2 regions of the Streptosporangium sp. NPDC002721 genome follow, and region 1 is predicted to be linked to the other one. Evidence: riboswitches for the same ligand, from Rfam matches in the RefSeq annotation. Region 1 holds a riboswitch; the other holds the start of a gene.

Region 1 (7,384 bases):
GTCCGCTACTGGACCCCGTTCGGCGGTTTCAAGCAGTCGGGCCTGGGCCGCGAGCTGGGGCCCGACGCCCTGTCCGCGTTCACCGAGATCAAGAACGTCTTCATTTCCGAGGAGTAGTAGCGATGCTGCGTTTGCAGGACCGGGTCGCCGTCATCACCGGCGCCGGAAGCGGGATCGGCCTGGCCACCGCGCGCCGGTTCGCCGAGGAGGGCGCTCGCGTCGTGTGCGTGGACCTGGACGAGACGACCGGTCCGGCGGCCGCCGACGAGGTCGGCGGGCTGTTCGTGCGCGCCGACGTGACCAGCGAGGACGACGTCGCCCGCGCGTTCCAGGCCGCGTTCGACACCTACGGCAGCGTGGACATCGCGTTCAACAACGCGGGCATCTCGCCGCCGGACGACGACTCGATCCTGGAGACCGGCATCGACGCCTGGCGCCGGGTCCAGGAGGTCAACCTCACCTCGGTCTATTTGTGCTGCAAGCACGCCATCCCGTACATGCGGCGGCAGGGCAAGGGTTCGATCATCAACACCGCGTCGTTCGTGGCCGTGATGGGCTCGGCGACCAGCCAGATCTCCTACACCGCGTCCAAGGGCGGGGTGCTGGCCATGTCGCGTGAGCTGGGCGTGCAGTTCGCCCGCGAGGGCATCCGGGTGAACGCGCTGTGCCCGGGGCCGGTGAACACGCCGCTGCTGCAGGAGTTGTTCGCCAAGGACCCCGAGCGGGCGCAGCGCCGCCTGGTGCACATCCCGGTGGGCCGCTTCGCCGAGGCGTCCGAGATCGCCGCGGCGGTGGCGTTCCTCGCCTCCGACGACGCCAGCTTCATCACCGGCTCGGAGTTCCTGGTGGACGGCGGCATCTCCGGCGCGTACGTCACCCCGTTCTGAGCACCCCGCCCTCAACACCCCGCCCTCAACACCTCGTGCCGTACGTCACCGGTGGCCCGGCGCGCCCGTGCTGCCGCGCGGGGTGAGCCTGGCCGTCTCGGTCTGGACGCCGGTGACGTGCTCGCCGGCGATCAGCGCCAGCAGGCTCCGCGCGGCCTGCGCCCCGTAGTGGGGGATGTCCCGGCCGAGGGCGGTGAGGGCCGGTCGCACCACCTGGGAGAGGGGCGAGTCGTCCCACGCCACGAGGGACAGGTCCGCGGGCACCTCCAGCCGCATCTCCTGCGCGACCGAGAGCCCGGCGACGGCCATGATGTCGTTGTCGTAGACGATCGCCGTCGGCCGGTTCGCGGCGCTGACCAGCCGCCGCGTGGCCCGCGCGCCCTCCTCGCCGGTGTAGTCGGTGTGCACGATGGAGTGACCGTCCAGGCCGAGCCCGTCGCACGCGGCGGTGAAGGCCCGGTCGCGCAGGACGGTGTGCACCAGCGCGGGCAGCCCGGCGACCCTGGCGATCCTGCGGTGGCCGAGCGCGGCGAGATACTCCACCGTCTCCCGCACGGCCGCGCCGTCGTCGGACCAGACGGGGGCGAGCGAACCGGCTCCCGACGGATGGCCGATCACCACGGCCGGCAGGGCCAGCTCCTCGATCTCGGGGACGCGCGGGTCGTCGAAGCGCAGGTCGACCAGGATGACGCCGTCGACGCGGCCCTCCCCCCACCACCTGCGGTAGACCTCCGTCTCCTGCTGATGGTCGGCCACCACCTGCAGGAGCAGGGCGTAGGAGCGGGCCGACAGCTCGCTCTCGATGCCGCTGATCAACTCCATGAAGAACGGCTCCATCCCCAGCACCCGCGCCGGGCGGCACACGGTCAGGCCGACGGCGCGGGCCCGCGCCCCGTTGAGCGCGCGCGCGGCGCTGTTGGGCTGCCAGCCGATCTCCCTGGCGATGGCCTTGATGGTGTTCCTTCTCGCCTCCGACACGCCCGGGCGGTCGTTCAGCGCGTAGGAGACCGCGACCTTGGACACCCCCGCGCGACGAGCGATGTCGGCGATCGTCGGTCGCTTCACGAGACCCCCACCTGAACCGGTTATCCGACATGTTTCCGCCGCGTACTTTACTATGCCCGCCCCGATCCTTCATGATCCCCACGGCGACAGGCCACCCGCCGTGAGCAGCGGTCACGGCCGGACATCCACGCACCCGGCCACACCGGGAGCGACGGCCGCACCCGCTCCCCGGCGGCGGGCTCGCTTAACCACTTAATCCTCGCCCCGTGCCGCGACGTCGCCCGCACCCCGGCGGCACGCCGGCCCGCCGCGGCCGGTAACGTGCGGGAGGAGCACCGGGACGGGCCCACGGCGCCAGGACATCGGTGGAAGCACGGCGAAACAGGAGATCATGTCCCGTCCCGTCATCGGTGTCACCTGCTACGTCGAGCCCGCGCGCTTCACCGTCTGGGAGACGACCGCCGCCCTCCTGCCCTACGACTACGTCGACCACGTGGCCCGCGCGGGCGGGCAGCCGGTGATCCTGCCCCCGGCGGGCGACCCCGCGACGCTGGTGGAGCGCCTGGACGGGCTGATCCTGGCCGGCGGCGGGGACGTCGGCCCGGAGCGGTACGGCCAGGAGCCGCACGAGCGGACCGGCCACGTCCGGCCGTTCCGCGACGACGCGGAGCTGGGGCTGGTCCGGGCGGCGCTGGAGCGGGGCCTGCCCTTCCTGGGCGTCTGCCGGGGCATGCAGATCCTGAACGTCGCGCTGGGCGGCACCCTCCACCAGCACCTGCCCGACGTGGTCGGCCACCCGGGGCACGCCCCGGCCCCCGGCCGCTACGGCAGGATGCCGGTGTGGTTCGCCCCCGGCAGCCGGGTCTCGAAGATCTTCGGGACCGAGACCGTGGACGTGGCCCACTACCACCACCAGGCCCTCGACCGGCTCGCCGAGGGCCTGACCGTGACCGCCCACGCCGAGGACGGCGCGATCGAGGCCGTGGAGGTGGACGACCACCCCTTCGCCGTCGCCGTCCAGTGGCACCCCGAGACCGACGACGAGTCGGCCCTGTTCGAGGCGCTGGTCCGGCACTCCGCCCCCTGACCCCGCCCTGTTCGAGGCGCTGGTCCGGCACTCCGCCCCCTGACCCCGCCCCGGGACACCCCGGGCCTCGCGGGCGGAGGACCCGCAGGCCGCAGACGGCCTCCCCGATGGGCGCGGGGGATTTCGCTCGGCCCGTGCGGGCGGTTAGGCTGGCCGGTGACACCGATGAATCCCGTGCGGGAGAGCGTCCTGACACCCAGGCCAGGACCCCTGAAGGAGCAAGCCCTCCCCGCGAACCTCTCAAGGCAAAGGACCGTGCGGGTAGGTGCCTCTGGAAAGCAGGTCCCACGGCCTCGCCGAAGGTGAAAGTCCGGTAAAACCCGGATGAAACTCTCAGGCACCCACGACAGAGGGGGAGGATGCTCTCATCTGTCCCTTGTCTGAGGTGCGCACATGTCCCGACCTACGCCGCTGCGCGGCGTGCACGAGTCCCTCGGCGCGACGCTGACCGACTTCGCGGGCTGGCTGATGCCGCTCCGCTACGGCAGCGAGTCGGCCGAGCACAACGCGGTCCGCCAGGCGGCCGGCCTGTTCGACCTCTCCCACATGGGCGAGATCTTCGTGACCGGGCCGCAGGCCGCCGAGGCCCTCGACTACGCGCTGGTCGGGCACCTCTCCGCGCTGGAGCCCGGCCGTGCCCGCTACACGATGATCGTCGACGCCGAGGGCGGCGTGCTGGACGACCTGATCGTCTACCGCCTCGCCCCCGCCGAGTTCATGGTCGTCGCCAACGCCTCCAACTACCCGCGGGTGGCCGCCGAGCTGACCGGCCGCGCCAAGGACTTCGACGCCGCGGTGGACGACCGCTCCGAGCGGTACGCGCTGGTCGCGATCCAGGGCCCGCGCTCCGCGGAGATCCTGGGCACGCTCACCGACGCCGACCTCGACGGGCTCAAGTACTACGCCGGCCTGCCCGCCGTCGTCGCGGGCCGCGAGGCTCTCATCGCCCGTACCGGCTACACCGGCGAGGACGGCTTCGAGCTGTTCGTCGCCGCCGGGGACGCCGAGGCGATCTGGACCGCCCTCACCGAGGCGGGCGCGCCGCACGGCCTGATCCCCGCGGGCCTGTCCGCCCGCGACACCCTCCGCCTGGAGGCCGGGATGCCGCTGTACGGCAACGAGCTGTCGTCCGCGCTGACCCCGTTCGACGCCGGGCTGGGCCGTGTGGTGAGGTTTGACAAGCCGGGCGACTTCGTCGGCCGGGCCGCCCTCGAATCACGCGAGGACGTCCCGCCGTCCCGCCGCCTGGTCGGTCTGATCGCGACCGGCCGCAGGGTGCCCCGGCACGGGTATTCGGTGGTGGTCGCCGGTGACGGCACGGTCGTCGGCGAGGTCACCAGCGGGGCGCCCTCCCAGTCTCTGGGTAAGCCCATCGCGATGGCCTACGTGGACAACGGCCTGTCGTCAGGACTGGCCGTCGACATCAGGGGCAGCCACGAGCCGGTCGAGGTCGTCGCGCTGCCTTTCTACAGGAGGAAAAAATGAGCAGCATTCCCGAGGAACTGCACTACACCAAGGAACACGAGTGGATCTCCGGCATCGATGACGGCCTGACCCTCACCGTCGGGATCACCGCCTACGCCGCCGAGGCGCTGGGCGACGTGGTCTTCGTGCAGATCCTCCCCGAGGTCGGTTCGACGATCACCGCCGGTGACGCGGTCGGCGAGGTCGAGTCGACCAAGTCGGTGAGCGACATCTTCGCGCCGGTCTCCGGCGAGGTCGTCGAGGTCAACCAGGCCGTCGTGGACGACCCCTCGCTGGTCAACAACGACCCCTACGCCGACGGCTGGCTGTTCCGCGTACGCCTTGAGGGCTCCGCCGACGACCTGCTGTCGCCGGAGGAGTACGCCGCGCTCACCTCGGGTGAGTCCTAAGCCTCTCCCCCTCGCGTCACGGCCACGCGCGTCCGGAGGGCGCGCGTGGCCGTCCACGCTGGAAGGATTCAGATGACGATCAGCGTCTTCGATCTCTTCAAGATCGGAATCGGCCCGTCCAGCTCGCACACCGGCGGCCCGATGGCCGCCGCCCACAAGTTCGCCCGCGGCCTCCACCAGGACGGGCTGCTGGAGAAGACCGCCCGGGTGAGCGCCATTCTGTACGGCTCGCTGGGCCTGACCGGCAAGGGCCACGGCAGCGACAAGGCCGTGCTGCTCGGCCTGTCCGGGGAGAAGCCCGAGCTGGTCGACGTCGACACCGTCGACGAGCGGCTGGCCGCCATGCGCGGGTCCGGCACCCTCTCCCTGTACGGCTCCCGCGAGATCCCCTTCGTCATCGGCGAGGATCTCGTCTTCGAACGCAAGATCTCGCTCCCCGGTCACCCCAACGGCATGCGATTCACCGCGCTGTCCGAGTCGGGCGAGACGATCCGCGAGAAGGTCTACTACTCGGTGGGCGGCGGCTTCGTCGTCGACGAGAACGCCACCGGCGCCGACCGGATCAAGCCCGACGACACCGTCCTGCCGTACCCCTTCACCACGGCCGCGGAGCTGCTCGCCCAGTGCGCGGAGACCGGGCTGTCGATCTCCGGGCTGATGCTGGAGAACGAGCGGGCGTTCGGCCGCACCGAGGCCGAGATCCGCGAACAGCTGCTCGTGCTGTGGCGGGTCATGAGCGAGTGCGTGCGGCGCGGCATCGGCAAGGAGGGCGTGCTGCCCGGCGGCCTGAAGGTCCGCCGCCGCGCCCATCAGCTCCACCGGCAGCTGCGGAGCGAGTCGGCGGAGAAGGACTCGCTGCAGACGATGGACTGGGTCTCGCTGTTCGCCCTCGCGGTCAACGAGGAGAACGCCGCCGGGGGCCGCATCGTCACCGCGCCCACCAACGGCGCCGCGGGCATCATCCCGGCCGTGCTCACCTACTACGACCGCTTCACGAAGGACCCCGACGACGAGGGCGTGATCCGCTTCCTGCTGACCGCGGGGGCGATCGGCGTGCTGTTCAAGGAGAACGCCTCCATCTCCGGCGCCGAGGTCGGCTGCCAGGGCGAGGTCGGCTCAGCCTGCTCGATGGCCGCCGCCGGGCTCACCGAGGTGATGGGCGGGACCCCCGAGCAGGTCGAGAACGCCGCCGAGATCGGTATCGAGCACAACCTCGGGCTGACCTGCGACCCGATCGGCGGCCTGGTGCAGATCCCGTGCATCGAGCGCAACGCGGTCGCCTCGATCAAGGCCATCGCCGCCGCCAGGATCGCGATGCGCGGCGACGGCCGCCACTTCGTCTCGCTGGACAAGGCCATCAAGACGATGCGCGACACCGGGCGCGACATGCTCGACAAGTACAAGGAGACCAGCCGGGGAGGGCTCGCGGTGAACGTCATCGAGTGCTGAGCGGGCCCTCGGCGACCGGGCCGGGGACGAAGGGCACAGACTCCCGGTTGCCAGGAGGCCCGGGCACGGGACGCCACGGGCCCCCGGCGTGGGGGTCCCGGCGGGGAGACCACGGATCCCTGACCGGCCGGGGGACAGAGCCGCAGGCCCCCGGGAACATACAACTCGATCCCTACCAAATTTCGCATCACGTGCAAGACCCTCTGATCCCACGCCTATGCTGGGTGGCCATGTGCGCGGGACTCGGGAGGTCGCGGTGGTAACGGGAACGCACCCGGCAAGCCGTTCCCGTCGCTCCCAGCACCCCGCGAACCCCTCCCGTCCCCTGCGCGTGCTCCGCTTCATGCGGTCGCACTGGCTCTTCATGACCGCCCTGCTGGCGGGTGGCGGCCTGCGGGTCCTCGCCATGCTCGGCTACCGGCCCGCCCTGTGGTTCTGGGCCGACTCCTTCGTCTACCTGAACGCGGGGCTCGACCCCCGCCCCCTGGAGTCCCGTCCCGCGGGCTACGCGCTGTTCCTGTGGGTCCTCAAGCCGCTGGCCAGCGTCCCCGCCGTGGTCGCGGTGCAGCACCTGCTCGGACTGGTCGTGGCCGTCTGCGTCTACCTGCTGCTGCGCAGGCTGGGCGGGCTGCCGGGGTGGGGCGCGACGCTCGCCACGCTGCCGGTGCTGCTGGACGCCTACCAGCTCCAGCTCGAACACCTCGTCATGGCGGACCTGCTCTTCCAGTTCCTGGCGGTGCTGGCGGTCACGCTGCTGCTGTGGCGGCGGCGCCCCGCGGCGTGGGTCGCGGCGCTGGCCGGAGCGCTGCTGGCCGCGGCGACCGTCACCCGCACGATCGGGCTGCCGCTGATCGCCGTGGCGCTGGTCTGCATGGTGATCCGCCGGGCCGGGTGGCGGGCGGTCGCCGCCGCGACGCTGGCCGCCGCCATCGGCCTGGGCTCGTACGCGGCCTGGTTCAGGGCCGAGCACGGCAACTTCGGGCTGACCAGGGGGAACGCCTTCCTCTGGGCGCGGACGATGACCTTCGCCGACTGCGACAGGATCCACCCGGCCGGTCCCGAGGCGGCCCTGTGCCCCGTCG
Region 2 (7,384 bases), on a different contig from region 1:
TGAACGGGGCCGGAAGGCGCGCGGGAAAGGGCCCCGGCGGGGGCTCCGGGCCGAGCGGTTGCCACAAACACAGCGCGGCACCATGGACCGGGGACAGTGCCCCACTGTAACTTTGTCACCGACCGTACCCGCGGTTCAGCGTCAACCTTGACCTTCGCGCCTCATCACTGTATGTTGCGGCATTCGCAGTCCGAGAAAACACTTGAGAAGCGAAGAAGCGAGGCGCGCATCACTGAGCACCGTTGCCGCGTCTTCGCGGTAGGAGGCCGAGCCGATCGATGCCGAGCGTCTACTGCACGCAGTGCGGTCATGCCAACCCTGAGGATGCCCGTTTCTGTTCACGATGCGGGTCGCCGCTTACCAAAGCCGAGACCCCCGGAGACAGCACATCGACGATCTCCCTCTCCGGGATCGAGGCCTACGAGGCGGAGACAGGTGAGACGCTTCTCGCCGAACGGCAGGCAGTCGAGCAGTTGCCCCCGGGCACGGCGCTGCTGGTCGCGATGCGCGGCCCCAATGCCGGCAGCCGGTTCCTGCTCGACAGCGACCTCACCACCGTGGGCCGTCACCCCGAGAGCGACATCTTCCTCGACGACATCACGGTCTCGCGCCGCCACGTGGAGTTCTACCGGCGCGGCGGCGGGGTGTTCACCGTCCGCGACGTCGGCAGCCTGAACGGCACGTACGTGAACCGCGAGCGCATCGAGGAGGTCCCGCTGTACGGCGGGGACGAGGTGCAGATCGGCAAGTTCCGCCTCGTCTTCCTCACCCGCGGCGCCGCTGGAGGATGATGAGCTCGCAGGCCGCTCGTGCGCACATGAGCATCGGGGAGGTGCTCGCTCTCCTGCAGGGCGAGTTCCCCGATGTCAGCATCTCCAAGATTCGTTTCCTGGAGGGCGAGGGGCTTATCGAGCCGGAGCGCAGTCCCTCCGGTTACCGCAAGTTCAGCTACGCCGACGTCGAGCGGCTCCGTTACATCCTCAGCGAGCAGCGTGACCGCTACCTGCCGCTACGCGTGATCAAGGATCATCTGGAGGCGGCCGACCGCGAGGAGCGGCCGGCCGCCCGGCCGCGTGCCGTCCCCGACGACGCTCCCCCCGAGGTCAGGCTCACCCGGGAGGAGCTGCTCGCCGCCGCCGAGCTCGACGAGGAGACCCTCGCCGAGCTGGAGGACTACGGCCTGCTGGCCGCCGTGGCCCGCTACTACGACGCCGAGGCGCTGGCCGTGGCCCGCAGCGTCGGGGCCCTGGCCGCCTTCGGCCTGCGGGCCCGCCACCTGAGGGCCGTCAAGGCCGCCGCGGAGCGCGAGGCCGGGCTGGTCGAGCAGGCCGTCGCCCCGCTCCTGCGCCGCCGCGGGCCCGGCGCCATCGACCAGGCCGACGAGACGGCGAGGGAGATCTCCGGCCTGCTGCTGGAATTGCACGCCTCTCTGCTGCGTTCCGGCGTTCGTGGGGCCCTGGGCCGGTGAGAACCTGACCAGGCACTCGTACCCCCACGAGTGTTACGTTGAACAAACCGGTCGGAATCCAGCGAAGACGGAGCAGCCCGTGTTGCAGATGGAGGTCGTGGGCGTTCGAGTAGAGATGCCCTCCAACCAGCCGATCGTCTTGCTGAAAGAGACACATGGGGAGCGTTACCTACCTATCTGGATCGGCATGACGGAAGCCACGGCGATAGCCATGGCCCAGGCCGAGGAACCACCACCCCGGCCGCTCACCCATGACCTGTTCCGCGACGTGCTCGATGGGCTGGGAGTCCGGCTGAGCACGGTCAACATCGTCGCCCTGCGCGACGGCATCTTCTTCGCGGACCTCGTGTTCTCCAACGGGGTCGAGGTGAGCGCGCGTCCCTCCGACTCGATCGCCTTGGCACTTCGCACCGGCGCACGTATCTTCGCGAGTGAGGACGTGGTCCGGGAGGCCGGGGTGATCATCCCCGACGACCAGGAGGACGAGGTGGAGAAGTTCAGGGAGTTCCTTGACACGATCACGCCCGAGGACTTCGGCCGCGCGGGGTAGGAATTTCGGTGCATTTACGCTTCACGACGCGCCGGGTGGGGTCGTTGACTGGACTTGGCCCCAGTCCTACGGTGCAAGTGAAACCCGCGGTCGTGCGTAAACCCCCAGATCAGGCCGTGGGATGAGAGAAAGCCGGAGGTCCGCGTGGCGGTCAGCAGCGGCGAGGGTAGAAACGCCGACCAGGATGACCCGGAACGGCGCCAGTCGGCACGTCAGCGCGCGGGTGAAGAGGGTCTGCTGTTCGACGGGCAACCGGTGAAGGTGCCCTCCGACATCGGATACCGGGGCCCCACGGCCTGTTCCGCGGCCGGCATCACCTACCGGCAGCTCGACTACTGGGCGCGCACCGGCCTGGTCGAGCCCACCGTCCGGGCCGCCCACGGTTCCGGCTCCCAGCGGCTGTACGGCTTTCGCGACATCCTGGTCCTCAAGGTCGTCAAGCGGCTCCTCGACACCGGCGTCTCCCTCCAGCAGATCCGCATCGCCGTGCAGCACCTGCGCGACAGGGGCGTCAACGACCTGGCCGGCATCACCCTCATGAGCGACGGGGTGAGCGTCTACGAGTGCACCTCGCCCGACGAGGTCATCGACCTGCTCCAGGGCGGGCAGGGAGTCTTCGGGATAGCCCTGGGACGGGTGTGGCAGGAGGTGGAGGGCTCCCTGGCCGATCTGCCCGGCGAACGCGCGGAGTCGAGCGAGGGCCCTTTAGGAGATCATCAGGCCGATGAGCTGGCCCGCCGTCGCAGAGCACGACGAACCGGGTAAACTCGGACTTGCCACTGACCCTGTGCGGGAGAGACCCCGACCGCGATCGGGGCGCCGAAGGAGCAACCTCCCCGGAATCTCTCAGGCACCCGGTACCGCACGGACGAGGCAACTCTGGAAAGCAGGCGCGCTCGCCAGGCGCGCCTCACCGACGGTGCAAGCCGCCTCATATGGGGCAGGTGAAGCTCTCAGGTCACGACCCGCGACGACGGTCGTGATGACAGAGGGGGAGACCAGGCATACGCCCGCGCCCAGCGCCGGTCTCCACCCCGTCCCGGGAGGCTCCACCAATGACCGACCTGTCATCGCTCAGCGAACTCGGCTCCCCCCCGTTCGCGACCCGCCACATAGGACCGGACGACGCCGGCCAGGCCCGCATGCTGGAGGCGGTCGGATTCGCCTCCGTCGCCGACCTGGTCGCGGTGGCCGTACCCGAGGCGATCCGCTCCTCCGGGCGGCTGAGCCTGCCCCCGGCGGCCGGGGAGTCCGAGACCCTCGCCGAGCTGCGCGTCCTCGCCGGGCGCAACACCGTGCTCACCTCGATGATCGGCCTGGGGTACCACGACACGATCACCCCGGGCGTCATCCGCCGCAACCTCCTGGAGAACCCGGGCTGGTACACCGCGTACACGCCCTACCAGCCGGAGATCTCCCAGGGCCGCCTGGAGGCCCTGATCAACTTCCAGACCGTCGTCTCCGACCTGACCGCCCTCGACGTGGCCGGGGCCTCCCTGCTGGACGAGGCCACCGCCGCCGCCGAGGCGATGACCCTGGCCCGCCGCGCGGGCCGCAGCCCCTCGAAGGTGTTCGTGGTGGACGCCGACGCGCTGCCGCAGACCAAGGCGGTGCTGCGCACCCGCGCCGAGCCGCTCGGCATCGAGCTGGTCGAGAGCGACTTCACCGCCGAGCTGCCCGAGTGCTTCGGGGTGCTCGTGCAGTACCCCGGCGCCAGCGGCAGGATCCGCGACTTCCGCGCGATCGCCGACGCCGCCCACGCGCGCGGCGCCCAGGTGGTCGCCGCCGCCGACCTGCTGGCCCTCACCGTCCTGGCCGCGCCCGGCGAGCTCGGCGCCGACATCGCGGTCGGCTCCTCCCAGCGCTTCGGCGTCCCCCTCGGCTTCGGCGGGCCGCACGCCGCCTACATGGCGGTCCGCGACGGCCTCCAGCGCCAGCTGCCGGGCCGCCTGGTGGGCGTCTCCCAGGACGCCGACCGGCGCCCCGCGTACCGGCTCGCGCTGCAGACCCGCGAGCAGCACATCCGCCGGGAGAAGGCCACCAGCAACATCTGCACCGCTCAGGTGCTGCTCGCCGTGATCGCCGGCATGTACGCCGTCTACCACGGTCCCGAGGGCCTGCGCAGGATCGGCCGGCGCACCCACCGGCACGCCGTCGTACTCGCCGAGGGCCTGCGCCAGGGCGGCGTGGAGGTGGTGCACGACACCTTCTTCGACACCGTGCTCGCCCGGGTGCCCGGCCGGGCCGGGGCGGTCGTCGCCGCGGCCCGCGACAACGGGGTGAACCTGCGCCTGGTCGACGCCGACCACGTGGGCGTCACCTGCGACGAGAGGACCGAGCTCCTGCACCTGGAGCAGGTCCTGGCCGCCTTCGAGGTGAGCGGCGCCGTGCTCGCCGACCTCGACGCCGCCGCGCACGACGCGCTGCCCGCCGCGCTGGCGCGCACCAGCGACTACCTGACCCACCCGGTCTTCCACAGCCACCGCTCCGAGACGGCCATGCTGCGCTACCTGCGCAGGCTCCAGGACAAGGACATCGCGCTCGACCGGTCGATGATCCCGCTGGGCTCCTGCACCATGAAGCTCAACGCGACCACCGAGATGGAGCCGATCACCTGGCCGGAGTTCGCCGGGCTGCACCCCTACGCGCCCGAGGACCAGGCCGCCGGCTACATCGAGCTGATCGGGGAGCTGGAGCGCTGGCTGGCCGAGGTCACCGGCTACGACGCCGTGTCGCTCCAGCCGAACGCCGGCTCCCAGGGCGAGTTCGCCGGGCTCCTGGCGATCCGCGCCTACCACACCGCGCGCGGGGACTCGGACCGCGACGTCTGCCTGATCCCCTCCTCCGCGCACGGCACCAACGCCGCGAGCGCCGTCATGGCGGGCATGCGGGTGGCGGTGGTCGCCTGTGACGACCAGGGCAACGTGGACGTCGACGACCTCGTCGCGAAGATCGACAAGCACCGCGAGCGGCTTGCCGCGATCATGGTGACCTACCCGTCCACGCACGGCGTGTACGAGGAGACGATCGTCCGGATCTGCGAGCTGGTGCACGAGGCCGGCGGGCAGGTCTACGTCGACGGCGCCAACCTCAACGCGCTGGTCGGCCTGGCCAGGCCGGGGGAGTTCGGGGCGGACGTCTCCCACCTGAACCTGCACAAGACCTTCTGCATCCCGCACGGCGGCGGCGGCCCCGGCGTCGGCCCGGTCGCGGTCCGCGCCCACCTGGCCGAGTACCTGCCCGGCCACCCGCTGCGCGAGGGCACCGCGGTCGGCCCGGTCTCGGCGGCCCCGTACGGCTCCGCGGGCATCCTGCCCATCTCCTGGGCCTACATCCGGATGATGGGCGCCGACGGCTTGAAGGCGGCCACCGAGCAGGCCATCCTGTCGGCCAACTACCTGGCCCGCAGGCTCAGCCCCCACTACCCGGTCCTCTACACCGGCCGGGGCGGCCTCGTCGCCCACGAGTGCATCGTGGACCTGCGCCAGATCACCAAGGAGACCGGCGTGACGGTCGACGACGTGGCCAAGCGCCTCATCGACTACGGCTTCCACGCCCCGACCATGTCCTTCCCGGTGGCCGGCACGCTGATGATCGAGCCGACCGAGAGCGAGGACCTGGCCGAGCTCGACCGGTTCTGCGAGGCGATGATCGCGATCCGCGAGGAGATCGCGAAGGTCGCCTCCGGGGCGTACGACAAGACCGACAACCCGCTGCGCAACGCCCCGCACACGGCCGACAGCCTCGTCGCCGACGAGTGGAGCCACCCCTACGGCCGCACCGAGGCGGCCTACCCGCTGCCGTCGGTGCGCGAGGGCAAGTACTGGTCGCCGGTCCGCCGTATCGACCAGGCCTACGGCGACCGCAACCTGGTCTGCTCCTGCCCCCCGCTGGAGGCGTACGAGGACTGATCGCCGCGAGAGCGGAAACCTCGCGCGAACCTCGCGGAGCTCGATAATCGCGGGGAATGCGACGGGACGGAGGGCGCCCCGAGTCGTTAAGCTCGGGGCGTCTCCGTATCCGGAAGGATCATGCATGCCTGAGGTGGACACCCGTCCCTTGGACACCGCGCGAAGACTGGCCGAGTCCGGCGATCTCGACGGCGCCGCCGCGATCTTCGCCGAGCTGGCCGCCGATCCCGGCGAGCCCGACCGGGCCCAGGCGGCGGTGGGGCTCGCGGTGGTGCTGGAGGAGAGCGGGGACGTCGCGGGCTCGCGCGCCGCCGCGCGCACCGCGCTGGCCACCGGGCACCCGGAGTTCGCCGCCCAGGCCGCCTGCCTGCTCGCGGGGAGCTTCGAGCGGGAGGAGCTGGCCGACCAGGCCCGCGCCGCCTGGCAGGCCGCGCTGGGCGTCGGCCACCCCGCCTACGTCCCGCTGGCGCACATGGCCCTCGCCAGGCTCGCCACGAGCGAGGAGGAGGCCGAGCGGTCGCTGCGCGACGCGCTGGCCACCGCCGACCCGGAGATCGCTCCTCGTGCCGCCCAGCGGCTGGCGGAGGCGTTCCTGGAGGAGGGCGAGCCCGGCGAGGCCGCCCGGGTGCTCCTGGAGGCGCTCGCGGTGCCCGGCGCGGGCGAGGTGGCGAGGCTGCGGGTGATGCTCGGCATCGCGCATCTGGAGCTGGCGTGCGCGGAGTTCTCCGGCGCGGTCGAGGAGGGCGGCGACGTCGAGACCGGCGCGCTGGCCATCGAGCTCCTGGCCCGCACGCTCCCGCTGCGGGGACGCGACGAGGACGCCGAGCGGGTGTGGCGCTACGGCCTGGAGAGCGCCGACGAGGATCTCGCCGGTGAGGTCCGTCTCCGTCTCGACCGGGACCTCTGAGGCCGGGCCGCGCGACGCGCCGCGTCCCGCGCGAGGGCGCGGGGATCGCCGTGCCCGTGGGGGCCTGTACGGGCTCCGGCCGGCCCGGTCCCGTGGGAATCCTGTACGGCCGTCGACCGGCCTGGTCCTGAGCGGGGTGCGGGGATCGCCCTGCTCTCAAGTGCTCTCAAGGGCTCTCGCTCGGGCGTCGGCCTCCGTGCCCGCGGGAGGATCTCGCCGGTTCCCGGCCGTCCGGGGCGAGGCGGGGCTCCGGGGCGTCAGTCGCGCTCGCGCCAGCGGCCCAGGGCGTGGGCGAAGTTGATCGCCACGATCCCGGCCCAGGCCAGCAGCAGCCCGGCGGTGCCCGCGTTCTGCGCCGCGATGGCGGTCAGCGGGATCCCGATGCCCATCGAACCGAGGGCGATCGGGATCGAGCCGTTCCCCTTGCGCGTCCCGGCCTTCGGGGCCCCGGCGGCGTGCATCTCGGCGCGCACCCGGTGGGCGATGGTCTGGTCGAGGCGCGACACGAACGACTCGATGAGGGCGGTCTCGTACTCGGGGCCGAGGTC

Evidence for each region. A riboswitch is a leader RNA that binds a small molecule or an ion and turns the genes downstream of it on or off. The one in region 1 is predicted to bind glycine.
Region 2: it holds a riboswitch for glycine, as region 1 does, so the genes downstream of both, gcvP (aminomethyl-transferring glycine dehydrogenase) here and gcvT (glycine cleavage system aminomethyltransferase GcvT) in region 1, are expected to answer to the same signal.

What each region holds. Positions count from the first base shown of each region.
Region 1 is NZ_JBIAQI010000039.1:59,133-66,516, forward strand. Features, by position in the region: gene ACFYWM_RS39615 (aldehyde dehydrogenase family protein) at 1-117, shown strand, start outside; gene ACFYWM_RS39620 (3-oxoacyl-ACP reductase) at 123-887, shown strand; gene ACFYWM_RS39625 (LacI family DNA-binding transcriptional regulator) at 933-1,952, opposite strand; gene ACFYWM_RS39630 (gamma-glutamyl-gamma-aminobutyrate hydrolase family protein) at 2,284-2,979, shown strand; glycine riboswitch at 3,147-3,245, shown strand; glycine riboswitch at 3,248-3,332, shown strand; gene gcvT (glycine cleavage system aminomethyltransferase GcvT) at 3,373-4,464, shown strand; gene gcvH (glycine cleavage system protein GcvH) at 4,461-4,853, shown strand; gene ACFYWM_RS39645 (L-serine ammonia-lyase) at 4,926-6,302, shown strand; gene ACFYWM_RS39650 (hypothetical protein) at 6,646-7,384, shown strand, end outside.
Region 2 is NZ_JBIAQI010000005.1:341,262-348,645, reverse strand. Features, by position in the region: gene ACFYWM_RS09210 (FHA domain-containing protein) at 279-791, shown strand; gene ACFYWM_RS09205 (MerR family transcriptional regulator) at 791-1,468, shown strand; gene ACFYWM_RS09200 (bifunctional nuclease family protein) at 1,548-2,018, shown strand; gene ACFYWM_RS09195 (MerR family transcriptional regulator) at 2,163-2,783, shown strand; glycine riboswitch at 2,799-2,891, shown strand; gene gcvP (aminomethyl-transferring glycine dehydrogenase) at 3,074-5,929, shown strand; gene ACFYWM_RS09185 (hypothetical protein) at 6,054-6,836, shown strand; gene ACFYWM_RS09180 (hypothetical protein) at 7,094-7,384, opposite strand, start outside.